DNA from 4 places in the Janthinobacterium sp. 13 genome. Region 4 is predicted to be linked to each of the others. Evidence: predicted binding sites of a transcription regulator. Region 4 holds the regulator's gene; each other region holds the start of a gene.
What was found. The regulator FNR, encoded in region 4, switches genes on or off when oxygen is low (the NO sensors DNR and NnrR bind a similar motif). The targets are predictions, from matches to a motif close to TTGATNNNNATCAA.
Positions count from the first base shown of each region.

Region 1: the regulator FNR is predicted to act here: its motif matches at 3,724-3,737, upstream of CLU94_RS16450 (universal stress protein).
Region 2: the regulator FNR is predicted to act here: its motif matches at 3,005-3,018, upstream of CLU94_RS10055 (IPT/TIG domain-containing protein).
Region 3: the regulator FNR is predicted to act here: its motif matches at 3,245-3,258, upstream of CLU94_RS16725 (KamA family radical SAM protein).

Region 1 is NZ_PEEQ01000001.1:3,748,682-3,756,529, reverse strand. It holds gene CLU94_RS16460 (MHYT domain-containing protein) at 1-2,579, shown strand, start outside; gene CLU94_RS16455 (response regulator) at 2,576-3,589, shown strand; gene CLU94_RS16450 (universal stress protein) at 3,902-4,738, shown strand; gene CLU94_RS16445 (hypothetical protein) at 4,808-5,677, shown strand; gene CLU94_RS16440 (NADP-dependent malic enzyme) at 5,731-7,848, opposite strand, start outside.
Region 2 is NZ_PEEQ01000001.1:2,294,454-2,302,301, reverse strand. It holds gene metH (methionine synthase) at 1-2,598, opposite strand, end outside; gene CLU94_RS10055 (IPT/TIG domain-containing protein) at 3,240-5,717, shown strand; gene fmt (methionyl-tRNA formyltransferase) at 5,805-6,761, opposite strand; gene def (peptide deformylase) at 6,869-7,411, opposite strand; gene dprA (DNA-processing protein DprA) at 7,717-7,848, shown strand, end outside.
Region 3 is NZ_PEEQ01000001.1:3,811,317-3,819,164, reverse strand. It holds gene CLU94_RS16735 (fumarylacetoacetate hydrolase family protein) at 1-452, opposite strand, end outside; gene CLU94_RS16730 (MFS transporter) at 397-1,737, opposite strand; gene CLU94_RS16725 (KamA family radical SAM protein) at 1,740-3,104, opposite strand; gene CLU94_RS16720 (cache domain-containing protein) at 3,387-3,845, shown strand; gene CLU94_RS16715 (methyl-accepting chemotaxis protein) at 3,914-5,611, shown strand; gene CLU94_RS16710 (DNA-3-methyladenine glycosylase) at 5,787-6,350, opposite strand; gene CLU94_RS16705 (HDOD domain-containing protein) at 6,641-7,507, shown strand; gene CLU94_RS16700 (hypothetical protein) at 7,615-7,848, shown strand, end outside.
Region 4 is NZ_PEEQ01000001.1:3,075,226-3,083,073, reverse strand. It holds gene CLU94_RS13610 (cbb3-type cytochrome oxidase subunit 3) at 1-98, shown strand, start outside; gene ccoP (cytochrome-c oxidase, cbb3-type subunit III) at 91-1,011, shown strand; gene ccoG (cytochrome c oxidase accessory protein CcoG) at 1,014-2,396, shown strand; gene CLU94_RS13595 (FixH family protein) at 2,499-3,023, shown strand; gene fnr (fumarate/nitrate reduction transcriptional regulator Fnr) at 3,027-3,785, opposite strand; gene CLU94_RS13585 (response regulator) at 4,035-7,109, shown strand; gene CLU94_RS13580 (TOBE domain-containing protein) at 7,111-7,848, opposite strand, start outside.

The DNA.
Region 1 (7,848 bases), 670 kb from region 4:
ACCGCGAACTGTTTCGCCACCTGAACCAGAGCGAACACTGGACGCGCTCGCTGTTGACGAGCACGGTCGACGGCGTCATCACCATCGACCGGCATGGCGACATCGTCGACTTCAACGGCGCCGCCGAGCGCATCCTCGGCTGGCGGTCGGCGGAAATTGTCGGCCGCCACGTCAGCCTGCTGGTCAGCGACGTGCGCCAGTCGGAACAGCAGGGCCTGCTGCACTACCTGCGCACGGGCGAAGGCGAGGCGGTCCACACCAGCGAGGAAATCGTCTACCTGCGCAAGGATGGAGTACCGGTCGCCGTGCAGCGCTCGATGGCCAGCGCGCGCCTGGCCGACCAGGATTTATATGTGCTGTTCATTACGGACATCAGCGAACGGCGCGCCATGCTGGCCGCCCTGCGCGAAAGCGAGCAGCAGTTGCGCTCGCTGATCGGCAATCTGCCCGGCATCGCCTTTCGCTGCACCACGGCGGAAAACCAGCCCATGCTGTTCATCAGCGATGGCGTGGAAGGGGTCACCGGCTATCCGCCCGCCGACTTTCTCGGCGCCGCGCCGCGCCGCACCATCACGGGCCTGATCGCCAGCGAAGAGCGCGCCTACGTCATCGATGTCTTCAACCGCAGCGTCGCCAGCGGCGAGCCCTACCTGCTCGAATACCGGCTGCTGCATGCCGACGGCACGGCGCGCTGGCTGTGGGAGCGGGGCACCGTCGTGCACGACGCGGCAGGCGCCGTACGCTGGGTCGACGGCGTCATCCTCGACATCAGCGAACGGCGGCAAATGGAGGAAGACTTGCGCATGGCCAAGGAAAAAGCGGAGCTGGCGGCCGCCACGCGGGCCAGCTTCGTCGCCAACATGAGCCATGAAATCCGCACGCCGATGAATTCCATCCTCGGTTTTACCGATGTGCTGCTCGACTCGCCGCTGGCGCCGGAGCAGCGGCGCCACCTCGATACCGTACGCCAATCCGGCCGCTCGCTGTTGCGCCTGCTCAACGAAGTGCTCGATACTGCCAAACTGGACAAGGGCGCCGTGGCGCTGGAATTGCGCGACTACAGCCTGCTGGCGCTGGTCGACGAACTGGCGTCCACGTATGGCATCCATGCGCGCGCCAAGGGCTTGCGCATGGAGGTGCAGTACGACCCGCAACTGCCGGCCCTGCTGCATGGCGACGAATTGCGCATGCGGCAAGTGCTGGGCAACCTGCTCGACAACGCCATCAAGTTCACGCCCGGCGGCGTCGTCAGCCTGGCGGCGCGCCGCGACGATGGCCAGCTGCACCTGCTGGTGCAGGACAGCGGCATCGGCATCCCCGCGGAACGGCGCGACGCCATTTTTGACCCGTTCGTGCAAGCGGACGCCTCGACCACGCGGCGCTTCGGCGGCACGGGCCTGGGCACCACCATCAGCCGGCAGCTGGTGACCCTGATGCAGGGGCGCATCTGGGCCGATGCCGCCTTGCCGCACGGCAGCGTGTTCCACGTCATGCTGCCCTTGCTGCCGGCGCGCCAGGCGGCGCTGCCCGCCAGCGAACGACGCAGCGTGCGCCTGCCGCCCCTGCGCGTGCTGGCCGCCGACGACGTGCCGCAAAACCTGGAACTGCTGAGCTTACTGCTGGGCAAGCGTGGCCACACGGTGGTCACGGCCGGCGATGGCGCGCAAGCCTTGCAGCTGGCGCAGCAGGATGACTTCGACGTGCTGCTGCTGGACTTGCAAATGCCGCACATGGATGGCCTGGCCGCCACGCAAGCCATCCGTGCCGCCGCCCTGCGCGACGGACGCCCGCGCGTGCCCGTGATCGCCATGACGGCCAGCGTGCTCGAGGCGCACCGCAAGGCGGCGCGGGCGGCCGGCATGGACGGTTTCGCCACCAAGCCCGTCGAATGGCAGGCGCTGGCGCTGGAAATCGCGCGCGTGCTGGGCCTGGCGGCGGACCCGGCCGACGATAGCCTCGCACCGCCGCCCGCTGGCGGACGGGTGCTGCACCATGTGGGCGCCCTGCAGCGCTGGGCCGGCAACGACAGCGCCTACCGCGCGGCGCTGGCCCGTTTCGGACGCGAACATCCGCGCCTGCCGCCCGCCCTGCTGGCCGCCATCGAGGCGCGCGACCACGCGGCGCTCTTGTCGCACAGCCACCAGTTGCGCGGCGTGGCCGCCAACCTGGGACTGGAGCAACTGGCCGCCAGCCTGGCGGCGCTGGAGCAATGCTGCGCCGGTCCCGGTCCCGGTGCCGCTCCCGCCACGGCGCAGCAGCTCGACGAGATCCTGGGCGCCCTGCTGACGCAATGGCCGGCGGCAACGGCCGCCATCGCCCGGCTGGCGCCGCCTGTCTTGCCGGCGGCAACGGCGGCGGCCATCGACGCGCCCGCCGTCCGGCAAGCGGCCAATGCCCTGTTAAGCGCCTTGCGGCGCGGCGAACTCGATGACGCGGCGCAAGCACAGTTGCAGCACGCCATGGGCGCGCAAGCGGACGAGCTGGCGCCGCTGCTGCATGCCATCGACGACTTTGATTTCCCCCTGGCACAGTCGCTGCTGCACGACTTGCTGCACACCTACGCCCCGGAGTCCCCATGAATGCACCAGCCAGGCCCGTGATTCTCATCGTCGACGATGAGGCGGCCAATTTGCAATTGCTGCGCCAGATCTTGCAGAACGACTATGCGCTGCTGTTCGCCAAGGATGGTGCGCGGGCGCTGGCACTGGCGCAGCAGGAGCGCCCGGCCCTGATCCTGCTCGACGTGATGATGCCCGGCATGAGCGGCCACGACGCCTGCCGCCAGCTGAAGGCCGCGCCGCTGACGGCCGCCATTCCCGTCATTTTCGTCACGGCCCTGAACGACATGCGCGACGAACTGGGCGGTTTTGAGGCGGGCGCCGTCGATTACATCACCAAGCCGCTCAGCCCCGCCATCGTGCGCGCCCGCGTGCGCACGCACCTGTCGCTGGTGCGCATCGATGAATTGAAGGAAACGCGGCTGCAGATCGTCCAGCGCCTGGGCCTGGCGGCCGAATACAAGGACAATGAAACAGGCTTGCACGTGATCCGCATGAGCCATTACGCACGCCTGCTGGGCGTGGCCGCCGGCATGGACGAGGCCGCCGCTGACGACCTGCTGCACGCGGCGCCCATGCACGACGTGGGCAAGATCGGCATTCCCGACCGCATCCTGCAAAAGCCGGGCAAGCTCGACGCGGACGAATGGAGCATCATGCAGACGCACGCGCGCATCGGCGGCGACATCATCGGCGAACATGCGGAAGGCGGCATGCTGGCGCTGGCGCGCGCCATCGCCGTGTCGCACCATGAAAAATGGGATGGCAGCGGTTACCCGAACGGCTTGGCAGGCGAAGCGATCCCGCTGGCGGGGCGCATCGTCGCCGTGGCGGACGTGTTCGACGCGCTGACCTCGGTGCGCCCGTACAAGCGCGCGTGGTCGGTGACGGACGCCGTGGGCTATCTGCAAGCGCAACAAGGCAGCCATTTCGATGCGCGGCTGGTCGACCTGTTTGTCGGGGAATTGCCCGCCATCGACGCCATCCGGCTGCGCTGGGCAGAGAAAGCGGAACACCTCGCGCCCGCTTGAAGAGTGAACTCCCGCCACGGCCAGCGTTGTTGCGTCACACAAGCAAGTGCCGGACAGATGGCGCCGGCGCCGATGCAGACCACTGGAGGGGCCAGGAGTTCAATGCCATTATGGCTGGCGCTGGGGCAGGCATTTTGATGCACATCAAACAGCTCGCACTTTCCTGGCTGCGCACTTGCAGATGGCCCTGGCCTCTCTTTTTTTGACTTACATCAAGCCCAGCATAGGAAAAGCCCCGGCCAGCACGGCAATGCTGGACTTGCCCGTGTTGCCGTTCTAGCCTTGTTGCCATCCTGACTACCGAGTGACAACATGGCTTACAAATCCATCCTCGTCCACGCCGACCTGTCGCGCCATGCGCCGCAGCGCATCGCCATCGCGGCGCGGCTGGCGCACGCGCACCAGGCGCACCTGATCGGCGCCGCCATGACGGGCATGTCGCGCTTTACCCTGGAAAACAACCGCGGCATGCGCGGCGGCGCCGTGGCGGCGCAGATTTCAGCCTTGCATGGGCAGGCGGAACAGGCGCTGGACCAGTTCGAGACGCTGGCGCGCCAGGCCGGCGCCGCCTCGCTCGAGCGGCGCCTGATCGAAGACGACGAGGATGGCGGCATGGCCGTCAGCGCCCGCTACAGCGATCTGACCGTGCTGAGCCAGCACGACGACAGCGAAGCCTTGCCCGGCGCCATGAGCGACCTGGTGCCCTACGTGATGCTGAACGCTGCCCGTCCCGTGCTGATCGTGCCGCGCAGCGGCCAGTTCGCACAGGTGGACAACACGGTCGTGGTGGCCTGGGATGGCAGCATGGAAGCGACGCGCGCCATCGGCCACGCCCTGCCCCTCTTGCGCGCGGCGCGCCTGGTGGTGCTGGCCCTGCTGCACCCGCCGGTCGGCCACGCGCAGCCGGCGCGCCATCCGGGCGCCGACATCGCCGCCTACCTGAGCCGCCATGGCGTGCCCGTGGAAGTGCGCCCGGCCGTCGCCACGGGCGACATCGGCGCGGCGCTGCTGGCCATGGCCGCCGAAGTGCATGCGGACCTGCTGGTGATGGGCGGCTACGGCCACGCGCGCTTCCGCGAAATCCTGCTGGGCGGCGTGACGGAAACCGTGCTGCGCCAGATGACCTTGCCGGTGCTGATGGCGCACTGACACCAAGCGCGCTCCATGTCGTTGCACAATGGGTATACTTGCCTGTTTATCCATATCAAAGCAATGTACATGAACCAACAACTCGTCAATTGGGGCAATAGCCTGGTGCCATTCGGTGGCGAACTGCTGTGGAGCGCCCTGCCGTGGATGCTGCTGTGCAGCGCGGCCGGCTTCGTGCTGGCGCTCGGCATCTGCTACCAGCTGGCCAGAAAATGCCTGCTGGTGCGCCGTCCCCGCGCCTGGCATGTGGCCGCCAAGCTCAGCTATGTGCTGATCCTGCTCGCGCTGCCGCTCCTCGGTGCCGGATTTGGCGCCGTGCACAGCGTGCACCGCGTGGTCAACCAGGCCCTCGAGCGCGACTTGCAGCCCGTGGTCGAAGCGCAGATGCCGGCGCTGCGCGTCTACCTGGAACAGCAGGTCAAGCTGATCGCCCCGGGCCAGCCCATCAGCGTGCGCAGCCTGCTCGAACCGTTCGTGCAAGGCATGTATTACCAGCCCACGTCCAGCAGCTACTGGGAACGCAGCAAGGCGCGCTGGATCAATGAATTCATTCTGCGCCGCGGCAGCGTGCTGCTGACGCAGGTGCTGCAGGAACAGCTGATCGCCAGGGTCGGCCTGCTCGGCGAAGCGCTCAAGGGCGCCAACTTCCGTGGCCAGGCGACGGGCGAGCTGGCCGCGCTGGGCACCGACCTGGCCGTGCGCCTGACCACCGACGTAGCGCGCCATGCCGACTTCAGCAAACTCGACAAGTCAGTGCCGATGATCTTCATCGACGCCATCAAACGGCAAGCCGGCGCCTATTTCAATTCGCTCAAGATCACGCTGGGCCTGTTCGCGCTGGCGGCGCTGCTGCTGGTATGGGGCGAGATCATGCTGTACCGCCATTACTACCTGCGCCGCCATCCGCCCGCCGCGGCCCTGCCCGTGTCGCCCATGTAAAAAAAGCCGCGCCTCCTTGCGGATGGCGCGGCTTTCAGGCGGTAGCTAAACCCTTAGGCTTTGCGCTGCGCCACGGCGTCGACGACGCACAGGGCCGTCATGTTGACGATGCGGCGCACGGTGGCCGATGGCGTCAGGATGTGCACGGGCTTGGCGCAACCGAGCAGGATCGGACCGACGGCGATGCCGTTGCCGGCCGCCGTCTTCACCAGGTTGTAGGCGATGTTGGCCGATTCGATGTTCGGCATGACCAGCAGGTTGGCGTCGTTCTTCAGTGCCGAATTCGGCATGATTTTTTGACGCAGCTTGCTGTCGAGGGCCGTATCGCCGTGCATTTCGCCGTCGATTTCCAGGTCCGGCGCGCGTTCCTTGATGATAGCCAGCGCGGCGCGCATCTTTTGCGCCGAGGCGCTGTCGCTGGAACCGAAGTTCGAGTGCGACAGCAGGGCCGCGCGCGGCGACAGGCCGAAACGGGTCATCTCTTCGGCGGCCATGATGGTGATCTCGGCCAACTGGTCCGCGTCCGGGTTTTCATTGACGTGCGTGTCGACCATCACCAGCTGGCGTTCCGGCATGATCAGCACGTTCATGGCGGCGTAGACATTGCTGCCGGCGCGCTTGCCCAGCACCTGGTCGATGTATTTCAGGTGCAGCTGGGTAGTGCCGAAGGTGCCGCAGATCATGCCGTCGGCGTCGCCCTTGTGGATCATCATCGAACCGATCAGGGTGTGACGGCGGCGCATTTCCAGTTTAGCGTATTCCTCGGTGACGCCTTTGCGGCTCGTCATGGCGTAGTACGTATTCCAGTAATCGCGATAGCGCTCGTCGAAGTCCGGGTTGATCACGTCGAAGTCGACGCCTTGCTTGAGGCGCAGGCCGAACTTCTGGATGCGCGCTTCGAGCACCGGTGGACGGCCGACCAGGATGGGACGCGCCAGTTTTTCATCGACCACCACTTGCACGGCGCGCAGCACGCGCTCTTCTTCGCCTTCGGCGTAGACGATGCGTTTGAGTTCGGCCGGCGTGGATTTGGCCATCAGGAACAGCGGCTTCATGAAGGTGCCGCTGCGGTAGACGAATTGCTGCAGGCTGTCCGCGTACGCTTGCAAGTCCTTGATCGGACGCGTGGCCACGCCCGAATCCTCGGCCGCCTTGGCGACGGCCGGGGCGATCTTGATCAGAAGACGCGGATCGAACGGCATCGGGATCAGGTATTCAGGACCGAACGACAGGTTGCTGATGCCGTAGGTGGTGGCCACAATGTCGGACTGCTCGGCATGCGCCAGGTCGGCGATCGCGTGCACGACGGCGATTTCCATCTCGCGCGTGATGGTGGTGGCGCCGCAATCGAGGGCGCCGCGGAAGATGTACGGGAAGCACAGCACGTTGTTGACCTGGTTCGGATAGTCCGAACGGCCCGTGGCGATGATGGCGTCGCTGCGCACGGCCTTGACTTCTTCCGGCAGGATTTCCGGATTCGGGTTGGCCAGCGCCAGGATCAGCGGGTTCGGCGCCATCTTGCGCACCATGTCTTGCTTCAGCACGCCGCCGGCGGAGACGCCGAGGAAGATGTCGGCGTCCGGGATGATCTCGGCCAGGGTGCGCAGCGGCGTGTCTTGCGCGAAGCGTTCCTTGTCCGGGTCCATCAGTTCCGTGCGGCCCTTGTAGACGACGCCGGCCAGGTCGGTGACGTAGATGTTTTTCAGCGGGAAGCCCAGGTCGACGATCAGGTCCAGGCAGGCCAGCGCCGCGGCGCCCGCGCCCGACACGACCAGCTTGCAATCCTCGATCTTCTTGCCGACGGCTTTCAAGCCGTTCAGGATGGCCGCGCCGACGATGATGGCGGTGCCGTGCTGGTCGTCATGGAAGACGGGAATCTTCATGCGGTCGCGCAGCTGGCGCTCGATGTAGAAGCACTCGGGCGCCTTGATGTCTTCCAGGTTCACGCCGCCGAAGGTCGGTTCCAGCGAAGCGATGATGTCGACCAGCTTGTCCGGGTCCATCTCGTTGATCTCGATGTCGAAGACGTCGATGCCGGCGAACTTCTTGAACAGCACGCCCTTGCCTTCCATCACCGGCTTGGCGGCCAGCGGGCCGATATTGCCCAGTCCCAGCACGGCCGTGCCGTTGGTGATGACGGCCACCAGGTTGCCGCGCGCCGTATATTTATA
Region 2 (7,848 bases), 780 kb from region 4:
CAAGAGGGGAATCTTCAGCATGCGGAAGTGTTCGTCGCGCTGCATTTCCTTGGCGACATAGGCCATTTCTTCCAGCGACGGCGTAATCAGGCCCGACAGGCCGATGATGTCGGCGTTTTCCACCTTGGCGCGGGCGAGGATTTCCGAGCACGGCACCATCACGCCCATGTTCACCACTTCGAAGTTATTGCATTGCAGAACGACGGTGACGATGTTCTTGCCGATGTCATGCACGTCGCCTTTCACGGTTGCCATGATGATCTTGCCCTTCGGCTTGGCGACGATGCCCGTGCGCTTTTCTTCCAGCAGCTTTTCTTCCTCGATAAATGGAATCAGATGGGCCACGGCCTGTTTCATCACGCGCGCCGATTTGACCACTTGCGGCAGGAACATCTTGCCCTGGCCAAACAGGTCGCCGACCACGTCCATGCCGGCCATCAGCGGGCCCTCGATCACGTGGATGGGGCGTCCGCCATTGTGCAGCAGCTCCTGGCGCGCTTCTTCCGTGTCTTCCACGATGAATTGCGTGATGCCATGCACCAGCGCATGCGACAGGCGTTCCTGCACCGTGCCTTCGCGCCAGGCCAGGGTTTGCGCCTCGGCCTTGCCGCCCGCCTTCAGGGTGCCGGCAAATTCGATCATGCGCTCGGTCGAGTCTTCGCGGCGGTTCAGCACCACGTCTTCCACGCGCTCGCGCAATTCCGGGTCCAGGTTGTCGTACACGCCCACCATGCCGGCGTTGACGATGCCCATGGTCATGCCGGCCTTGATGGCGTGGTACAGGAATACGGTATGGATGGCTTCGCGGGCTGGATCGTTGCCGCGGAAACTGAAGGACACGTTCGACACGCCGCCCGATATCTTCGCGTACGGCAGGTTTTCCTTGATCCAGCGCGTGGCGTTGATGAAGTCGACGGCGTAATTATTGTGCTCTTCGATGCCGGTGGCGACGGCAAAGATGTTCGGATCGAAAATAATGTCTTCCGGCGGGAAGTCCAGCGCATCGATCAATAAATGGTATGCGCGCGCGCAAATTTCGATCTTGCGCTCGAAGGTATCGGCCTGGCCCTTCTCATCGAAGGCCATGACGATGACGGCCGCGCCGTAGCGGCGGCACAGCTTTGCCTGGCGCAGGAATTCTTCTTCGCCTTCCTTCATGGAAATCGAGTTGACGATGGCCTTGCCCTGCACGCATTTCAGGCCCGCTTCGATGACCGACCATTTCGACGAGTCGACCATGATGGGCACGCGCGAAATGTCGGGTTCCGAGGCGATCAGGTTCAGGAAGCGCGTCATGGCCGCCAGCGAATCGAGCATCGCTTCATCCATGTTGATATCGATCACTTGCGCGCCGTTTTCCACTTGCTGGCGGGCCACGGATAGCGCCTCGTCATATTGCTCGTTGAGAATCATGCGCGCGAACGCCTTCGAGCCCGTGACGTTGGTGCGCTCGCCCACGTTGACGAACAGCGACTCGTCATTGACGACGAACGGTTCCAGGCCCGCCAGGCGCAGGTCGTGCGATGGGGCCGGCACGGTGCGCGGGGTGTTTTTTGACAGCAACTCGCCGATGGCGGCGATGTGCTCGGGCGTGGTGCCGCAGCAGCCGCCCGCCATGTTCAGGAAGCCCGCGTCGGCAAATTCGCGCAGCAGGGCGGACGTGTCGGCTGGCAACTCGTCGAAACCCGTGTCGCTCATGGGGTTGGGCAAGCCCGCGTTCGGGTAGATGCACACGAAGGTGTCGGCGATCTTGGCCAGCTCTTCCGCGTACGGGCGCATCAGGGCGGCGCCCAGCGCGCAGTTCAGGCCGATGGTCAGCGGTTTCGCGTGGCGCACGGAATTCCAGAAGGCGGGCACGGTCTGGCCCGACAAGATGCGGCCCGACGCGTCCGTGACGGTGCCGGAAATCATCAGCGGCAGGCGCACGACATCCGGGTTTTGCTCGTAGAACAGGTCGATGGCGAACAGGGCCGCCTTGCAGTTCAAGGTATCGAAGATGGTTTCCACCAGCAATACGTCGGCGCCGCCTTCCACCAGGCCCTGCGTCTGCTGCAGGTAGGCGGCCACCAGTTGGTCGAAGGTAACGTTGCGCGCGGCAGGGTCGTTCACGTCGGGCGAGATCGACGCCGTCTTCGGCGTGGGCCCGAGGGCGCCGGCGACGAAGCGCGGCTTGTCCGGCGTGGAATATTTATCGCAGGCGGCGCGCGCCAGCTTGGCCGCCTGGACGTTCATTTCATAGGCCAGGTGGGCCATGTGGTAATCGTCTTGCGCGATCGTCGTGGCGCCGAAGGTATTCGTTTCGATCAGGTCGGCGCCGGCCGCCAGGTAGCGCTCGTGGATTTCCTGGATGATGTGGGGCTGGGTCAGGGTCAGCAACTCATTATTGCCCTTGACGAACAGTTCGCGCGCGCCACTGTCGGCCGGCGCGGCGAAATCGATGAAGCGGCCGGCGGGGCCGCCGCGGTACGCTTCTTCGTCGAGCTTGTATTGCTGGATGATCGTGCCCATGGCGCCGTCGAGAATCATGATCCGCTGCGCCAGAATGGCGCGCAAGGTGGCTTCGGTCGGGGACATGGCGGGGATCACGGTATCGTTCATTTCATGCTTTCAATAGGCAAACGGGCGGCGGCGCGGCGACAAGACGTTACGAGGCGGATGCGGGTCAGCAGGATCAGCTGACGGAGAGTTGCCGGCCGGGTAGGGCAGGCAGAAGGTGGCAATCGCCTGATTTCACCGGGTCTAAAATTATACGGCATCAGGCTGCTTTGGTTTTAAGCAAAAGCGGCCGTTCGCCCCACGGCAGGCCTTCTTGCAACACATCGCCTGCCGCCACGCCTGCTTCTGAAAATTGCATTCCTGAAAATCTTACTCAAAACGTTAATTCTTCCAGCAAAGTTGTCAGAACGATATGGCGTCTAGGCTGTGGAAAAATTTCCACATTATTTGCGCCGCATCAGCATATTTTTAATGAGTTGAATGGCAATAGCTGCAAAGGAAAGTAATTTTGATTTTAGCCAATACAGAGTGAGGGGAATAATGCCCAGAGTAAAGTTTGCCAAGCAGATATTTTAATTATTATCAAAACCAATTGAATCAAAAGCATTAATAGTTGTCTTTGGGAATCGAACTAAACCATAATATTGGTTCTTCGAAATTAAATTCTCACCAAAAGTCACCAATATGTCACATTTATCTCGTGTCCTCCCCGGCATCGCGCTGCATCAACATGGTTGCCAGCCATGAAAAACCATCTGCTTGTCGCATTGTTTGTCATGCTGGGCCTGTCCGCCTGCGGCGGTGGTGGCGGTGGGGGCGGCGACACGGTGGTGGCGACCACGTCGGGCACGCCCGTGCTGCTGCCTGCCGTGACGGCCGTTTCGGCGGCGAATGTCGCCGTCGGTGGCAGCCTGGTGCTTACAGGCACGAATCTGAGCCGCGTGACGGCTTTCCAGGTTGGCGGCGTGACCGTTGCCACCAGCGCCGCCAGCGATACCAGCATCACCCTGACCATGCCGGGCGTGCCCGTATCGGGCGCCTTGAGCCTCGTCAGCGCCAGCGGCACGGCGTCCACCAGCTATAACGTCAATGTGTACCTGCCATTGAGCGTGGGCAGCGTCGCGCCGGCGACGGGCGGCGTCGGTTCCAGCGTGACGATCACGGGCGGCGGCATGGGCGCCGTGACGGCGGTGCAGTTTGGCAATGGTGCGGCGGCAACGCCGCAAAGCCAGACGGCCGGCAGCGTGACGGTGCTGGTGCCTGCGGGCGCGGCGACAGGCGCGCTGACGGTGCGCGGTCCCTACAACGATGTGCTTAGCGGCGACACGTACACGGTGCTGGCCAGCGTGACGGTGACGTCGATCACCTCGGCCGTCAATAACGGAAGCTTGTCCGTGACGGTGCAGGGCAGCAATCTCGACCAGGTCACTTCGGCGTCGGTGGGCAATACGCCAGCCGTCATCGTCAGCGCCACTGCCAGCCAGCTGGTATTGTCTGCACCAGACTCGGCAACGGGCAACGTGATGCTGGCGGCGGCGTCGCGCATCGCCGTGAATGCGGGCACGGTGTCGGCCTTTACCCTGGGCAGCATTGATTTCGCGCAAGTACTGAATTTGAATGCCAGCAATACGGCCTTGCGCCTGACGCGCGGCAAGCCGGCCGCCGTGCGCGTGTCCGTGCTGGCCGGGCAGGCGGGCCAGTCCAGCCCGGCGGTCACCTTGAATGCGACCGCCGCCAATGGCAGCAACCTGGGCAGCATCGCGATGACGGGGCCGGCGCTCTTGCCGACGACGAAGAACGATGACAGTTTCAGCGGCAATTTCAGTGCCGTCCTGCCTGCAGGCTGGATCTTGCCCGGCGTGCGCGTGCGCGTGACGGCCGTCGGCAATGACGGCGTGCAAGTGAGCCAGGAAGCGGCGCCCGTGGTGGCCAGCCTGGCCAAGATCCGTCTGGTGCTCGTGCCCTTGAGCACCGATGATGGCGTGGCGCAACTGCCTGACGCCGAGGTGATCCGCGCCGCGCTGCTGCGCGTGTATCCGTATGCGACGGAAAATATCAGCATCACGACGCGCGCCGCACTGAGCATGCCGGGCAGCAGCACGGCCGACAGCTGGTGGAGCGATGCCCTGGGCAAGCTGGAAAACCGGCGCGCGCTGGAAGACAGCGGCGCCTACTATTATGGTTTCGTGCCGAAGATGTCCGTCACCAACGCCGCCGGCCTGGCCTACATCAACCAGCGCAGCAGCGGCAACGACTTTACGTCGGCCATCGGCCTCGATGCCCAGTCCAATAGCATCGCGGCGGTCGACCCATTCTCCAATCAATGGCCTCTGTGGCTGACTACGCTCGTGCATGAGCTGGGCCACAATCACTCGCTGCAGCACGTTCCCTGCGGCGGTCCGGCTGGCGCTGCTGTCGACTACCCATATGCGAATGGCAATCTGGGCCCGCAACCGCTGTACAACAGCAACTATGCAGGCAGCATCGGCCAGCTGAGCAAGGCAGTCTATGGCAACACGCCGATGAAGGACGTGATGAGCTATTGCAGCGGCGCCTGGTTCTCCGACTACAGCTATGCGCGGGTGCAGCAATTCCTGGAAAAACGCAGCACGCAGATTACGGGCAGCAATGTGCTGGCCGCCAGCATGGCCGTGGCCGAGAACGGCTACCTGACCATTTCCGGCCGCATTACGCCTGGCGGCGTGGCCCTGCGCCCGGCCGTTGCCTCGTCGGCGCGCATCGGCGCCGCTGCCAGCGGCAGCGGCCATGCTTATACCTTGCGCGTCTTGACGGCGTCCGGACAGACTATCGACTTGCCCTTCGATGGCGTCTCCGTGGCCGACCATGGCGGCAACGCCATGAGCCACTTCCGCGTCAGCTTCGCCAATCCGGGCGAAATCAGCGATGTGCAAGTGTTGGCAAATGGCAAGGCTTTAGCCAAGCTGGAACGCCCGGCGCGCCGCAGCAAGGCTGCCGCCAACGATGCCACGTTTGATGCGACGCAAAGCGGCGGCCAACTGGTGCTGGTCTGGAATGCCGAGGCGGAACCGTATGCCGCCGTCATGCACGTGGCTGCCGATGGCCGCAAGACGGTGGTCGCCAGTGACTTGACGGGTGGCAAAGCCAATGTCGACGTGAGCACCTTGCCGGCCGGCGGCCGTTTCGAGGTCAGCCTGTCGTCGTCTCTGGGCGCACGGCTGATGAAGGTGCAGCGCCGCTAAGCTAGCGGGGCGGATGCAAAAAAGGCTTGCCGCGGCAAGCCTTTTTTTATGGCCATCGGGATGATGGCGCGGTGCGATCCGGTGAACTTAGGCGAAGCGCTTGCCTTCGAGGGGGAAGCCCTTGATGAATTCGGCCGCAGGCAGGCGCTTGCCGCCCGGTTTTTGCAGTTCCGTCAGGCGCAGCGAGCCATTGCCGCAGGCCACGACGATGCCGTGCTGGGCGTCGGCTGCCAGCACCTGGCCCGGCGCTTCCTTGCTGTCCGCCTCGAGCACGTCGGCGGCCCAGATCTTGATGGTGGTGCCATCGACCTGGCCGCAGGCGCCGGGAAACGGATTGAAGGCGCGGATTTTCAGGCCCAGTTCCAGCGCCGGCAGGCTGAAATCGAGCGCCGCTTCTTCCTTGGCGATTTTTGCCGCATAGGTGACGCCCGCTTCCGGCTGGGGCACGGCTTCCAGCGCTTGCAGCTGCATCTTGCGCAGGGTCTCGACGATCATCTTGCCGCCCAGGGTGGCCAGCTTGTCGTGCAGGCTGGCGGTGGAATCGCCCGCTTCGATGGGCGTGCGCTCGATGGCCAGCATGGGGCCCGTATCGAGGCCTTCTTCCATCTGCATGATGGTCACGCCCGTTTCATCGTCGCCGGCTTCGATGGCGCGGTGGATGGGCGCGGCGCCGCGCCAGCGCGGCAGCAATGAACCGTGGATATTGATGCAGGGTTTGATGTCGAGGGTGCTGCGCGGCAAGATCAAGCCGTAGGCCGCCACCACCATCACATCGTAGTCGGTGGCCAGCAGGCGCTCGTGCGCTGCTTTTGCCTCGGCGGCGCGCTGCGGGTCCTTGCTGTCCATGCGCAGCGACAAGGGCTGCAGCACGTCGATGCCGTGCTGCTGTGCATATTGCTTGACGGCCGAGGCGTGCAATTGCATGCCGCGTCCGGCAGGGCGGTCGGGCTGGGTCAGCACCAGCGGAATCTCGAATCCCGCTTCGTGCAAGTCTTTCAGGGCCGTGGCGGCAAATTCAGGCGTGCCTGCGAAGATCACTTTCATATGGTTCCTTGACGTGAGGTGCGCAGGCCCGCGCCGGAGGCGCCAGGCTGGCGTGGTGTTACGGTCAGTCTTTGCGGTCAGTCTATCAGCACAGCTGCAAAAGCGGCTTAGAAGCGGCGGTTCTGTGCGCGCAGGCTCGCTTCGCGCTCGAGACCACGGATTTCCTTGATCATCTTGGTCTTGATGCGGTTGCGCTTGAGCGGCGACAGGTATTCGACGAATACCTTGCCCAGCAAGTGATCCATCTCATGCTGGATGCAGACGGCCAGCAAGCCATCGGCTTCCAGTTCGAACTGCTTGCCGTGGCGGTCCAGGGCGCGCACCTTGATGCGGGCCGGGCGCTCGACGCCGTCGTAGACGCCAGGCACGGACAAACAGCCTTCGTCGTAGACCTGCTTTTCCTCGCTGGCCCAGGTGATTTCCGGGTTGATGAACACTTGCAGCTGGTTTTTTTCTTCGGTGATGTCGATCACCATCATCTGGATATGCGCGTCCACTTGCGACGCGGCCAGGCCGACGCCCGGGGCGTCGTACATGGTTTCGGCCATGTCGTCGATCAGGGTTTGCAGGCGCGCGTCAAATTCGGTGACGGGCTTGGCGATCGTGTGCAGGCGAGGATCGGGGTAACGCAGGATATTTAATATGGACATACGGATTCGACTGGTTAAGGTGGGCGCCGGTGCGCCGGATTATTCATGCCTGGGCCATGCGAACGATGGCAGGGCTATTTTCTGTTGGGTACGCCATGCTTGGGCGCGTATGGCACAACGGCGCGGCAGATGCGTTTGCCAGTGCGCTAATCGTTTGCTGCAAAGGGAAATTTTATCACAGACGCCCATGCTCCTGTGGATGGGGGGCCGTTTTGCACACGCATTGCACGCATCCTTGCGCGCGTCGGTATCGCGTGCGCGCCATGGCGCTAGCATGGGAGGGCACAGCACACAGCGAGGTGGTCATGCATGCACTTGCAACGACGGCAGACACGGCCACGGAATTGGCGGGCTGGCTGCGCCTGCAGCATCTGCCCGGCGTGGGGCCGGTGGCGGCGCGCGCCTTGCTGGCCCGCTTCGGCTTGCCGCCGGAGATC
Region 3 (7,848 bases), 740 kb from region 4:
CAATAGCCGGCCACGTATTTCAGGGCGTCCTCTTCGCTTACGTATTGCGCGCGCGTGCCGATGATCACGCCCAGCTCCACTTCCCAATCCGTCTTTTTCGAGCCTTTTGGCAGCACGACATTGTCGTCCGGGCCATTCAGGCAAGTAATGGCCTTCATGAAGACGATGGGTTCGGCCGGAATCGGCATGCCGGCCTCGGCCGCGTGATCCGCGTAATTGAGGCCGATGCCGATGAACTTGCCGACTTTCGCCAGCGGCACGCCGAAGCGTGGATTGCCGCGCACCAAAGGCAAGGTCTTTTCGTCCAGCTTGGCCAGCTTGCGCAGGGCCTTGTCGGACAGTTGCGCGCCATCAATATCGGCAATCACGCCGGACAGGTCGCGCAGTTTGCCTTCTTCATCGATCAGGCCCGGTTTTTCCTTGCCTGGACGTCCATAACGAACGAGTTTCATAGTCTTCCTTGGAGTTGATCATTGCCGCTGTGCAGGCTGCCATTTTACCGGATGGCCCGGCACGCCTGCAGCGGTGAATGAAAAACATCGCAAGTCCCGGCAATTGCAAGGCCGCCAGCACGCCAAACGCCGCCTGGTACGCCTGCGGCGGATACTGCTGCTGGCTGTTCAGGGGCCAGCAGCCGAGGATCAGGCCAAAGCCCGCCTGCACCAGGAAGGCACCCGTGAAGATGAGCAAGTTCAAACAGGTGGCCGCCCTGCCCGTCAAGCTGGCCGGCATGCTTTGCGCAACGATCGCATACTCGAGGCCCGTTACCGTGCCCAGCAGGGTAAACAGCACGGATAGCAAAGGCAGGCTGGGCACCACATTGCACGCCATCGCCACTTGCACAGCGACAAACAGGACGATACCGGCGGCCGCCACTTGCATGGGTGCAATACCGCGCCGCCCCGCCCACTCCGTCAGCATGCCCATGCCGATGGCGCCAAAGATGACGGCCGCCATGCCCAGGTACAACAAATACGCGACATTGTCGTCGGACAAGCCGCCCACATCGGCCAGCCAGCGCCCCACCCACAAGCCTTGCACGCCAAAGAATACCGTGTGCGGCAGCAGGATCAGCGCGATGGTGCGGCGAAAGGCCCTGTCGCGATACACGCTCCAGACGCTGACCTTGTTCCTCGCAGCGGCGGGCGCAGGCAGGGCCGGCGACAGCAGGCGGATCAGCACGCCGATGGCCAGCGCCGCCAGCGCCAGGCCCAGGAACACGCCGCGCCAATCCGTGTAGTGCAGGGCCAGCTTGACGGGCGTGGTGGCCGTGGCCGCCCCCAGGCCGCCCACGGCGATCAGATAGCCATGCACGGACGGCAGGCGAGCTGGCGCGATGGCGCACGAGATCGCTTTCACGGCGGCCATGAAACAGCCGCCCAGGCCCGCCCCCATCAAGGCGCGTGCCCACATCAGTTCGGCAAAGCTATGGCCCCGGCTGAACAGCCACACGCCCAGGGCCGCCAGCGCCAGCAGCCACAGTTGCACCGTGCGGGGGCCGTAGCGGTCGAGCGCCATGCCGACCGGCAATTGCACCAGCGCAAAAGCGAGAAAAAAGGCGCTGGTCAGCAGACCCAGCTGGGTCGGCGTCAGGGCGATGGCGCCCAGCAATTCGGCCGTCAGCACGGCATTCACGCCGCGCAGCAGGCAGGACAGGTAATGACCGAGCGCGAACGGCAGGAACACCAGGCAAAACACGGCCGCGCCGGAGCGGGCAGGCGCGCCGTGGCCGTGCATGCTCAGGCGGCCTGTGCCAGGCGGATGATTTTATGCGGCACCTGCGGCACCGGGTCATCCGTTTCAAAGAAAAACTTGTCCTGGCCAAAGGCCGGCTTCAAATCGTCCATCCACGTCGCTTCCGCATCGAACTTGGCATAAAACGGCCGGCGCACCCAGTCCGGGTTGCGCGCCTGCAAAAATTGCAGGGCAAACAGTTTTTCGCCATGGATGGTGACGATGCCATCGATGACGATCTTGCCGGGAAACGCACTCATGGAAGGCCCGCGCACCGTGCGCGACAGGCCGGACACCATCTGGTAGGCGGCCTGGAAAATCTCGTGCGCCTTCGCCAGGGGCAACTCGAAATAGGCGCGCGGGCCCGTGTCCCGTTCGACAAACATGTAGTACGGAATCGCCCCCAGGCGCGTGCCCGTCTGCCACAGCTCGGCCCAGCTAGCGGGATCTTCGTTGATGTGGCGGATCAGCGGCCCCTGCATGCGCAAGGTGGCCCCCGTGGAAATGATGCGCTTCACCGCTTGCTGGGCGATGTCCTGGCGCAACTCGACGGCATGGCTGTAATGGCCCATCACCGCCAGGTTCTTGCCCGCCTTGACGATGCGCTCGAACAGGCGCATCAAGTCGTCCGCATCGCGGTCCGAGACAAAGCGCTGCGGCCAATACGCCACCGCCTTGGTGCCGATGCGGATGTTCTGGATATGTTCCAGGCCCGGCGCCAGCAGCGGTTCCAGGTAGGCAGCCAGTTGCCGCGTATTCATGATCATCGGGTCGCCGCCCGTGATCAGCACGTCCGTCACTTCCGGATGCAGTTTCAGGTAGGCGACCAGCTCATGCGACTCATGCGCATCGAACTTCATGTCGTCCATGCCGACGAACTGGGGCCAGCGGAAACAGAAGGTGCAATACGCGTGGCACGTCTGTCCTGCACTGGGGAAAAACAGCACCGTTTGCGCATATTTATGCTGCAAGCCGCGCACGGGCGCATCGTTGACCCGGGGCACGTTGTGCGTCATCTGCCCGGCCGGATGGGGATTCATGCCCAGGCGCAAGCCATGCACATAGGCATCGATAGCGGCCTTGTCCCTCTGCACCAGCACCAGCTCGCGCAGGTGCGCGTACTGCTCGGGCGCCAGCATGTCGCGGTGGGGAAAGACGAGGCGATAGATGGGGTCGTCGGGGATGTTGTTCCAGTCGATCAACTGGTCGAGCACATAGGCATTGGTGCGAAACGGCAAGACATGCGACACCACTTGCACGGCTTCACGCTGCTCTTCCGGCAGCCATTCCCACTGCCGCGCCTGTTGTATGGTGTGCCGCGTATACGGCTTGAACTTGGGTGAAAACGGCTCGGTAATGGGTGCGGACACGATCGGCTCCTTGCCAGTAAACAGCGATAACTTCCTTGAAACCAGCCCTATCCCGGCCAATTCCAGCCTCTTCCTCTGCCATGCCTTGCCCGCTTGGCATGCTGTGAAAGTCATCATAGTTCTTGCCGCTCGGAACCAAATTGTTACATATCAACAAGCCGTCGATACGTTGCAAGCTACCGACAAGCAACACCTTAGTTTGTGCCATCGCAATTTGCGGGAAGCGCCGGCGACGTAAATTACGACTTGGCAACATATCCCTCGATATCACAAGGAGCTTTCATGAAACGCTTATTCACGGGTAGCCTGCTGTGCCTGGCATTTGCCGGTGGCAACGTCAGCGCCGCGGTCGAACCAACGGAAAAAGACGCCATCGCCATGGCCGAACGGGGCGCCGCCTTCATGAAGGCGCATGGCAAGGAAGAAATGATGAAGAAAATCACGGCGAAAGACCCGGACTTCGTGCAGGGCTCGCTGTATGTGGACATGCGCGACATCAAGACGGGCATCGTGCTGGCCCACCCCATCAATCCTTCCATCGTCGGCAAGGATTTGACGGACGTGCCCGATGCGAATGGCAAGAAATATCGCCGTGAAATCATTGAGCTGGCGCAAAAACAAGGCAAGGGCTGGGTCGATTACCAATACAAGAATCCCACCACCGGCAAGATCGAGCCGAAGACCACCTACATCCTGCGCGTCAACGATGTGGTGCTGGAAGCGGGGATCTACAAAAAATAGGGCAAGGGCGGCGCGCACGCACACCGCGCGCCGCCTGCGGTTTGAACGGCCATCGCCAGGAGTCGAGCATGCTCAATCAATTACGCATAGGGCCAAAATTATTGCTGGCACCCACCCTGGTCTTGCTGCTGCTGATACTCAGCTCGACCGGCGCCTGGTATGGCATGGTGCGGCAAAATGCCTCGCTGGAAAACATGGTGCGGGTACGCATCACGCACCTGAAGGCAGCCGCCGACGTACTAGGGGAGGCCAAGCATGTGCACGGCAATATGTACCAGTTGCTGTCGTGGACGAATGGCAGCTTTGCCAAGGCCCGTCTCGATACACTGGAGCAACAGATCAAGGCGCGCCACGCGGCCATCGGCACCCAGCTGGCCTCGCTGCGCGCCACGGCCACGGGCGCCGAACTCACCCTGGTCGATGCGGCCATCACGGCACTGGCCGGCTATCGCAAGGCCGTGCTGGAAACCATGGAAATGGCGCAGATGGACCAGTCGATCGCCACCAATTCCATGCTCAAGGCGGAAACGCAGTTCGGCCAGTTCAATACGCAGCTGGCGCAACTGTCCGCGCTGGAAACGACACTCAGCAGCCAGGCCCATGCGACGGCCAGCGCCGAGTTTCGCGCCCTGTGCTGGAGCTTGCTGCTGACCGTCCTGCTCTCCATCCTCGTCTCCATCGTGGTGACCATGCTGGTGCGGCGCGCCATGCTGGTGGAAATCCGCGGCATTGCCGACGCCGTGCAAGACTTGGCGGCGGGCAAGCTGATGGCCGGCGCGCCCAAGCAGGGCAATGATGAAATCGCCGCCACCTCGCGCGTGCTGGACCAGACCATCGCCCACCTGAACCAGACCTTGCGCACCATCATGGGCGCCGTGCAATCGATCGACACGGCCTCGCATGAAATTGCCACCGGCAACCTGGATTTGTCGGCGCGCACGGAAATGCAAGCCAGTTCGCTGGAAGAAACATCGAGCGCCATGGAAGCGCTGACGCAAGCCGTCAATGACAACGCCGACAACGCCCAGCTGGCCTGCGAGCTGGCGGGGCAGGCATCCACCCTGGCCGTGCAAGGGGGCGTGTCGATGCAGCAAGCCGTGACGACGATGGCGACGATACGCGCCAATTCGCGCCAGATCGTGGATATTATCGGCGTGATCGACGGTATTTCCTTCCAGACCAATATCCTCGCGCTGAATGCGGCGGTGGAAGCGGCGCGCGCGGGAGAGCAAGGCCGCGGTTTTGCCGTGGTGGCGTCGGAAGTGCGCACCCTGGCGCAGCGCTCGGCGCAGGCCGCCAAGGAAATCAAGACCCTGATCGCCACGTCCGTCACCACCATCGATGGCGGCAGCGTGGCCGTGCAGCAGGCGGGCGACAGCATGGGCGCCATCGTGGCCTCGGTGCAGCAAGTCAATGAGATCATCCAGCGCGTGAAACAGGCCAGCGCGGAACAGGCGTCTGGCATCACGGAAGTGAACCAGGCCGTCACGCAAATGGATGACGTCACCCAGCAAAATGCGGCCCTGGTGGAGCAGGCGGCGGCGGCGGCGGCCAGTTTGCAGGACCAGGCCGTCAAATTGTCGGCGGCCGTGGCCGTATTTACCCTCGACCCGCTGGCGCCCGCGCAGCCGGCCGCGTCTGACGAGGAAGCATTCCAGCATCCAGTCGGTGCGCAACAGGACCGGCGCGCGCTGCACAGTCCGCTACGCGGCATGCCACACAACAATGCGCCAGGTAACGCGTCCCGCCGCCAACGCGGTGTTTAATGCCAGCATCCAGCCGCAGGCACGTACCGGCACACTCAAGAACGCCTAACAAAACCGTAGCGAGCGGCAGTGATTTGTGGCTGAGAAGCGCAGCTGTGCTGAAGCACGGGGCCGCCGAGGCAGCGAGCATCACAGGCCGCAAAGCGCGACGCGCAGTAGGTTTGGTTAGGTGTTTCTAGATCGGTTTACTCAGATAGCGCGAGCCGGCCAGCACGAAGCGCCACGGCGTTTCCATCGCCTTGGAAATGCCGATGCGCGGTCCCGCGTGCACCGTGACCTCTTCCTCGCGGGCCAGCAACAGGAACGGCGGCGCGTCCAGTGCCAGCCGGTTGTGCAGATGGCTCACGCCCAGCGCCTGGCACACCTTGCCCGGTCCCGAGCACAGCAGCCGCTCCCCCTCGACGCCGCGCCGTTCGCGCATCGCATCGAGTCCCTCCACGGGTTCGATCGCGCGGATCAGCACGCCCGCGCCATGCCCCGCTTCGCGGCACACAAAGTTCAGGCACCAGTGGATGCCGTACGAACGGTAGACATAGGCATGTCCGGGCGGGCCGAACATGGCCGCGTTGCGCGGCGTCATGCCCCCATACGTGTGCGAGGCAGGGTCCAGCCGGTCATACGCTTCCGTTTCCACGATGCGCCCGCCCACGCCGTCGACCAGCACGGTCACGCCGATCAGCTGGCGCGCCACGCTGCTGGAATCGTCCGCGAAATCGATACCCGCAAGGATTTTTTTCATCCGGCAATTGTACCGTCGCGCATCCCGCCGCACGCCTGGCCCCGCCTTGAAAACAAATAAAACTTGGTTTTTTCATCATGGATACCAGGATGGGCAAGGTCGTGAAATGACGAAAATCACGGCCGGACCAGGCCAAAACGGGGATTTTTTCCAGAATATATTGCAGATATGAACTATTGCTATGCATAAACAGCGATAATCGTCGGGCACTGCGCCAGACGCCCCTGAGGCGGGCAGCGGCAGCGCGCGACAGAATAAGCACCGGGCACAAAAATGATGATGAAAGCGTGATGATGAGAGCGGCAGCGCAAAAGCAGATAGAGCAGGAAGATCCGGTTGACGCCTTGATGCGTTCCATCCGTATCCCGCCGCGTCCCAGCCTGCTGGTCGACTTGCAGCGCGAACTGGCGGAACAGGACCCGTCGCCGCGCCGCATCGCGCGCATCATCGCCGACGACGTCGGCATGTCGGGCGCCCTGCTGAAATTGGCCAATTCGCCATTCTATGGCGCCGCGCGCAAGGCCAAGTCCGTCGAGCAAGGCATCAATTTTCTCGGCATCAACCAGTGCAGCGCCATGATGACGGGCTTGCTGGCGCGCCAGGCGCTGGAAGCGGAAGGCGTGGAACTGACCAATTTCTGGGATGTATCGGCCAAGCGCGCGCGCGCCCTGGTATTTACCTCACGCAAGTTGCGCATCGCCCCGCCCGACATCGCCCACACCTTCGGCCTGTTCTGCGACATCGGCGTGCCCCTGCTGATGAACCGCTTTCCCGACTACGTCAACACGTACGCGGCGGCCGCCAACGATGCGCACAATTGTTTTACAGCACTGGAAGACGCACGCCACCAGACTAACCACGCGGCCATCGGCTGCTTGCTGGCGCGCAACTGGGGCCTGTCCTCCGACGTCTCGTGGGCGATTTTGCACCACCACGACTATACGGTGCTGGCCGACCCGTCCACGGACGACGCCATCCGCTCGCTCGTCGCCCTGTCGCTGCTGGCCGAAAAAGGCATTCAGCGCTACCATGGCAACAGTACCTCGCTGGAGTGGGACAAGGGCGGCGAACTTGCTTGCCAGCATCTTGGCCTGTCGCAGGAAGAAGCCGCCGACCTACTCGACGAATTGCACGAGATGTTCGATACCGACCATTGAGGTATCAGGCGGCCGCGGCCGCCTGTATGATCCGTCCCGGCGCCTGGCACAAGCCCTGGCGCCTGTTTCCGTTTGCCTGACCCGTCTTTCTTAACCTGTTGATCGCCATGCCCAAAAATAAGCGCCCTGTCCCCCGTAAATCCGCCAACACGCCTGAAGACAAGGATGAATCCGTCACACGCATGCTGTGCACGATGGCCCTCAACCTGGCGGAGCAGGAAGACAGCGAATCGCAGGGCACGGTGCTGGCCGAGCAAGCCGTCGAGTTCGGCCGCCTGATCCGCAAGGCCTTGAATCAAAAGAAGGATGAAATCCTGTACGACGCCATCGAGCGGGCGAAA
Region 4 (7,848 bases):
ACTTCGACGCGGCGGCACGCCTGCCGTTCGCCGACGACGCGCTCGACTATCCGGCCGAGGCCGAAATGACCCTGGCGAAGGAGCATAACCATGGCTGACTTTACCAATGGCTTCTGGAATATCTACATCATCGTGCTGTCCCTGCTGGGCATCATCGGCTGCGGCGTGCTGCTGTACTCGCAGTCGAAAATCAAAGTGGTCGAGGGCGCCCCTGCTGACGGCACCACGGGCCACGTCTGGGACGAGGACTTGAAGGAACTCAATACGCCGATGCCGCGCTGGTGGATGTGGTTGTTCTACATCACCATCGTCTTCTCGCTGGCCTACCTGTTCCTGTATCCGGGCCTGGGCAACTATGCCGGCAGCCTGGGCTGGAAATCGACGGGCCAGTACGAGGAAGAGCTGAAGAAGGCGGAAGCCGACTACGGTCCCCTGTTCAACAAGTACCTGAGCCAGGACTTGAAGACGGTGGCCGCCGATCCGCAGGCGCAAGCCATCGGCCAGCGCCTGTTCCTGACCTACTGCGCGCAATGCCACGGTTCGGATGCGCGCGGCAACAAGGGCTTCCCCAACCTGACGGACAAGGACTGGCTGTATGGCGGCGAACCCGACATCATCAAGACCACCATCATGCACGGCCGCAATGGGCAAATGCCACCGATGGGCGCCGCCCTGGGCTCCGAAAAGGATGTCGAGAACGTGGCCCATTATGTGCTGAGCCTGTCCGGCTCGACCTCGGATCCCGTCAAGTCCGTGCTGGGCAAGGCCAAGTTCGGTGCCTGCATGGCCTGTCATGGCGCCGATGCCAAGGGTAACCAGATGCTGGGCGCGCCGAACCTGACGGACAAGACCTGGCTGTACGGCGGCAGCGCCGACACCATCATGGAAACCGTACGCAAGGGACGCAGCAACACCATGCCGGCCTTCAGCGATTTCCTCGGCGAATCCAAGGTACACGTGCTGTCGGCGTATGTCTGGAGCCTGTCGAATCCGCAGGCACCCGCAAAGTAAAAATGGAACCTCAAGTCATCAAGATGTATGCGGCCCGCGAGCAAATCTACCCTCGCGAGGCCAAAGGACGCTACGCTACCTGGCGATGGGTATGCGTATGGCTTACCCAGCTCGCGTTCTACGGCTTGCCGTGGTTGACCTGGAATGGCAGGCAAGCCCTGCTGTTCGATTTGACCACGCGCAAGTTCTACATTTTCGGCGTCGTGCTGTGGCCCCAGGATTTCATCTATCTGGCGGCCCTGCTGATCATCTGTGCGTATTTGTTGTTCCTCGTCACGGCCATTGCCGGGCGGGTGTGGTGCGGGTTCTCTTGCCCGCAAACGGTATACACGGAAATTTTCCTGTGGGTCGAACGCCGCATCGAGGGCACGCGCAGTGCGCGCATGGCCCTCGACAAGCAGGGCCCCTCCGTGCGCAAGGCGTTCAAGAAGACGGCCAAGCACCTGGTATGGGGCGCCATCGCCCTGTGGACGGGCTTTACCTTTGTCGGCTACTTCACGCCGATCAAGGAACTGGCGCAGTCGGTGACCACGCTGAACTTCGGTCCCTGGGAATGGTTCTGGGTCTTGTTCTACAGTCTGGCAACCTACGGCAACGCGGGCTGGCTGCGCGAGCAGGTGTGCAAATACATGTGCCCCTACGCGCGCTTCCAGAGCGCCATGTTCGACCAGGACACCCTGATCATCACCTACGATGCCAAGCGCGGCGAACCACGTGGCGCCATGAGCAAGAAGGCCGGCAACAACGACAAGCTGGGCGATTGCATCGACTGTACCCTGTGCGTGCAGGTGTGTCCGACCGGTATCGATATCCGTAACGGCCTGCAGTATGAATGCATCGGTTGCGCCGCTTGCGTCGATGCCTGCAACAGCGTGATGGACAAGGTCGACCGGCCACGGGGACTGGTACGCTACAGTACCGACCATGCGATGGAAAACAACTTCAATTCGAAGCAGATACGCCAGCGCGCCATGCGCCCGCGCGTCTTGATCTACACGTCCATCCTGGCCCTGATCATCATCGCCGTGTGTACTTCGCTGGCCCTGCGCACGCCCCTGAAAATGGACGTGATCCGCGACCGCGGTTCGATGGGACGCGAAGTGGAAGACGGCATGATCGAAAACGTCTACCGCCTGCAGATCATGAACACGTCGGAGCAAAGCCAGCATTTCAAAATCAGCGCTTCCGGCTTGCCGGGCCTGACCTTGCTGACGCGCGAAGAAGTGACCTTGCAGCCGACGGAAACGCTGGGTTGGCCGATCCGCCTGCGCGTGCCGCACGGCGTGGGAGAGAAGGGCTCGAACAAGATTGCGATCGAATTGCAATCTCTGGACGACCCATCGCTGCATGTGCGTGAAAGCGCGGTATTCATCGTGCCACGTTAACAAGGAAAGGCGGACGGGGACCGGGTGCCCTCGCCGCCGCCACGAAGTTGCAGGAAGGCCGGTCCCCATGCGGGGACTGGCTGATTAAACAGGAGAAATACCATGTCCGACAGTCTGAAACTGCAAGCACCCGTTGCACCGTGGTACAAGCATCGCTGGCCATGGCTGCTGATGATCGGCCCCGGCCTGTCCGTGGTCGTCGGCAGCTTCATGGGCTATATCGCGTTTACGCAGCCCGATGCGCTGGTGGTGGGCGATTATTACAAGCAGGGCAAGGCGATCAACCAGGATTTGAAGCGCGACACGATCGCCAGCGACCTGGCGATGGATACGCGCCTGTCGTATGACGTCGCTGCAGCGCGCCTGACCGGTTCCGTGCACAGCTTCGGCAAGGCCTATCAGGCGCCTTTGCAGTTGCACCTGGCGCATGCGACCCTGCCGGAAAAGGATATCAAGGTGCTGGTGCAGCCCGACGCAGCCGGCAATTTTTCCGTGGCGCTGCCGATGCTCGAGCGCAGCCGCTGGCAAGTGCTGGTGGAAAACGACAAACGCGAGTGGCGCCTGTCCGGCATCTGGACCTGGCCCCTGCAACGCAGCATCGCGCTGCATGCGGACGAGGAACTGTAAGTCTTATTTGCAGACGTCCGTGCCAGCCGTAATGGCTTTTAACTTGGCCGGCTGCAGGATTTCAATTTCCCGGTTGGAGACGCGCAGCCAGCCTTCCTTCTTGAACTTCGACAGCAGGCGGCTGACGCTCTCGATGGTCAGGCCCAGGTAGTTGCCGATTTCCTCGCGCGACATGCGCAGCTGGAAATTGCTGCCCGAATAGCCGCGCGCTTCATAGCGCGACGCCAGGTTGACGATGAAGGCGGCAAAGCGCTGCGTCGCCTGCATATTGCCCAGCAACAGCATGACGCTTTGCTCGCGCGTGATTTCCTGGCTCATCATGCGGTGGAAATGGCGCAGCAGGGTCGGCATGTTGCCCAGCAATTGTTCCAGGCTGGAAAACGGGATTTCACACACTTCGCTGTCTTCCAGCGCCACCGCGTTACAGTGGTGGCGGTCGGCGCTGATGGCGTCCATGCCCAGCAGTTCACCCGCCATCTGGAAGCCCGTCACCTGCTCTTCGCCGCCCGGATTGATCTGGTACGTCTTGAAATGCCCTAGGCGGATCGCATACAGGTTCTGGAACGAGTCGCCGATACGGAACAGCGAGGCGCCGCGCACGATCTTGCGGCGGCGGCCGATGATCTGGTCCAGCCTGTCCATGTCGCCCACATCGAGGCCCATCGGCAGGCACAATTGATGCATGCTGCAGGTCGAGCATCGCGCACGCAACGCCTCCACGTTCACGGTGGGCAAGGTTGGAGTGAGTAGCGCTTCAGTCATGTCGGTACCTTTTAGAAAATGCAACAACAAGTTTACTGCATACAGCCGCATACAGGGTTGCCGTATGCCAATTTCACCGTAAATTCGGCGAATAAACGACGTCCAGCCTTTAATTATATGGCAACATCGTCAAAAGCCCGCACGGGGCGGGCAATTTGCGCGGCGGCGCTTGCCAAGCTGGGGCATTGATAGGAAAATTCCTGACAGCATTATCTGCCGCCTGTGCCGCCCGGTACTGAAAAGGAAATCATGAAGCCTCTCGGCATTAAAGCAAAAGTCGCGCTGGCCACCAGCCTGACCTCGATCGCCATGATCGCGCTGGTCACCATGATCCAGGTGCAGCACATGCGCGACGACTTCACCCGAGTACTGCTGAGCCAGCAATCGTCCCTGATCACCCGCACCGCCGCCGAACTCGACGACAAGCTGGGCATGCTGCTGCAGATCGTCACCCTGACGGCCCGACAGCAGCCGCCGGAATTGATCGCCCGGCCCGCCCAATTGCGCGAATACTATTCGCGCCGCTCGATGCTGGTGCTGTTCGATGACGTGCTGGTGCTCGACGCGCATGGCGCCGTCGTGGCCGACATGCCGGAGGTGGCGGGGCGCGCCGGCATCAACGTCGCCGAGCGCGAGTATTTCCAGACCGTCCTGCGCACGCGCCAGCCCATGATCACCGAACCGATGCTGGGCAAGTCGAGCGGCATGCCCATCGTGCAGATGGTGGCGCCCGTGCTGGCCGCCGATGGCCAGGTGGCCGGCGTGGTGATCGGCGTGCTGCGCCTGTACAAGGACAACCTGCTGGGCCGCCTGCGCTCGGAAAAGATCGGCAAGAGCGGCTATTACTTCATCCTCACGCGCGGCGCCGTGCCGCGCTACGTGCTGCACCCCGATACCAGCCGCTTGCTGCAACCGCGCAAGCCGAACGCCAACCTGACGACGACCCAGCTGCTGAAGGAAGATGGCGAAGGCAGCATGGTCAGCACCAACAGCCGCGGCATCACGGCCGTCAACAGCTTCAAGCGCCTGAAATCCGTGAACTGGCTGCTGGCCGCCTCGCTCCCCGTCGAGGATGCATTCGAACCGTTCGATGGCGTGCTGTACCGGCTGGTGCTGTGGAGCATCCTCGCCTCGCTGCTGGCCGCCTTCGTGCTGGGCTGGGTCACCGTGCGCCTGCTGTCGCCGCTGGTGCGCCTGCGCGACACCCTGCAAGCCCTGCGCACCAGCGGCAGCCGCTTCACGCCCGTGCCGGTACAGCAACGCGACGAGATCGGCGAACTGACGGAAGCGTTCAACGGCCTGATGAGCGAACGCGACCGCCTGCAGCAGGAACTCGAATCGCGCGCGGCGGAGCTGGAACAGGAACGCGACCGGGCCGAGGCGGCCAACCGCGCGAAGAGCGATTTCGTGGCCAACATGAGCCATGAAATCCGCACGCCCCTCAATGCCGTGCTGGGCATGGTGTATTTGCTGGGCAATACCAGGCTCGACACGGAACAACGCAAGTATCTGACCATGGTCAGAGTGGCGGGCCAGTCGCTGCTGGGCATCCTCAACGACGTGCTCGACTATTCGAAGATCGAGGCGCGGCGCATGGAATTGTCACCCGTCGAATTCGACCTCGACGAAGTCATGAATACCCTGGCCACGACGATGACGATGAATGCGGGCGAAAAGGAGCTGGAACTGGCCATCGCCGTCGAGCCCGACGTACCGCGGCGTCTCGTGGGCGACGCCCAGCGCCTGCAGCAAATCCTCGTCAACCTGGCCGGCAACGCCATCAAGTTCACGGAGAGCGGCGAAGTGGTGGTGGCCGTCAGCCTGGCCGAGAACGAAAACGGCCGCGCCTGGCTGCGCTTCGAGGTGCGCGACACGGGCATCGGCATGACGGAACTGCAGCAACAGCAGCTGTTTGCCGCGTTTTCCCAGGGCGACCAGAGCATCACGCGGCGCTTCGGCGGCACGGGCCTGGGCCTGGCCATCAGCAAGCAGCTGATCCACATGATGGGCGGCGACATCGCCGTCGCCAGCAGCGAAGGCAAGGGCAGCCGCTTCTGGTTCAGCGTGCCCTTCGAAATGCTGGCGCAGCCGGCCGAAACGCGGCGCACGCCGGCGCTGGGCCAGCTGCGCCTGCTGGTGGCCGACGACAACCGCACCACGCGCGAACTGATCGTCAAGCTGATCGAGGCGTGGGGCTGGCTGGCCGACGAAGTGGACTCCGGCTTTGCCGCCATCGAACTGTACCGCGAACGCCTGGCGCAGCAGCAACCGTACGACGTGGTGCTGGCCGACTGGCACATGCCCGTCATGGACGGTCTGGCCACGGCCAAGGCCATCCGCCAGGCGGCCAGCGGCCAGCGCCAGCCCATCGTGGTGATGGTCAACGCCTTCGCCCGCAACCACCTGGAAGAAATCTCCAGCGCGGCCGAGGCCGACGTCGTGCTGATGAAGCCGATCACGGGATCGAGCCTGTTCGACGCCCTGCACCAGGCGCTGATCGCCAAGGACGACGGCGGCGAGCAACGCATGCTGCACCAGCCGCTGGGCACGGAACTGGCCGGCGTGCATTTCCTGCTGGTGGAAGACAATCATTTGAACCAGGCCGTGGCGCGCGGCATCCTCGAACACATGGGCGCCACCCTGGACGTGGTGGGCGACGGCTTGCAAGCCGTGGAACGGCTGCGCACGGAAGCGCTGCGCTACGACATCGTGCTGATGGACATGCAGATGCCCGTCATGGACGGCTTCAGCGCCACCCACATCATCCGCACGGAACTGCGCTTGCACCTGCCCGTGATCGCCATGACGGCGGGCGTGCTGGCGTCCGAGCGCGAGCGCTGCATGACGGCCGGCATCAGCGATTTCATCGCCAAGCCCGTGGTGGTGGAAGAGATGATGGAAGTCATCCTGCGCCACCTGCCCAAGCGCCCGCAAGTACAGACGGCCGAGCCGGCACGCATCGCCGATGAGGAAGTGTTTTCCATGGCGCCGCTGATGCGCGTGATGGGACGCGATGCGAAGGGGCGCGGCGTGCTGCGGCGCATGGTGGAAGACGCGCTGAACAAGGGCATGACGCCCGTGCGCGACGCCGAAACGGCGTTGCAGGCGGGCCGCCACAGCGACGTGGCGCGCATCCTGCACAGCGTGCGCGGCTCCGTCGGCACCCTGGGCACGAAACGCCTGATCCGCGCCGCGTTCGCCACCGAGGAAGCCATCGATGCGGGCCGCCTGGACGAGGTGCCGGCGCTGCTGGCGCGCACGGCGCAGGAACTGGAACAGGCGCTGGCGGCGGCGGCCGATTGGTTGTCGCGCCTGCAGGATTAAATCAGGCGGGCACGCCCAGAATCACGCTGGACGCCTTGAAGATGGCCGTCACGTTGCTGCCGAGTTCGATGCCCAGGTCGGTGCTGCTCTGGTTGGTGATGATGGCGGCAATCGTGCCGCCGCGCGGCAGGTCCAGCACCACTTCCGTGTTGACGGCGCCCGTCTGCACGCGCGTCACGACCCCGGCCAGCTGGTTGCGCGCGGAAAAGCGCGCGCCCTGGCTGTCCGTCACGAGGATGATGGACGACGCCTTGATCAGCGCAAACGCTTCCGCGCCCGGCACCAGGCCCAGGCTCGCGCTGCTGCCCTGCGTGACGATGGCCACGATGTGCTGGCCACCGGGCAATTCCAGGGTGACTTCATCGTTGACGGCGCCCTGTTTCAGTTCGGTCACCTTGCCCAGGAATTGATTGCGTGCCGTGGTTTTCATGGCCATTCTCCGTATGAGTAAAAGATCGTCGGCGATGCCTTCCGCCTGGCTGCCCAGCTGGCGCAGGTAGCGGGCATGCTCGCGCTCGATGATACGGAAATTGTCGACCAGCTGGCGCCCCCGTGGCGTCAGCCGCGTGCCGCCGCCGCCCTTGCCGCCCGTCAAGCGCTCGACCAGCGGTTCGCCAGCCAGGTTGTTCATGGCGTCGATGGCGTCCCAGGCCGCCTTGTAGCTCATCTTCACAAGCTTGGCCGCCTGCGTAATGGAGCCGCACTCGGCGATGGCGCCCAGCAATTCCACCCGGCCGGC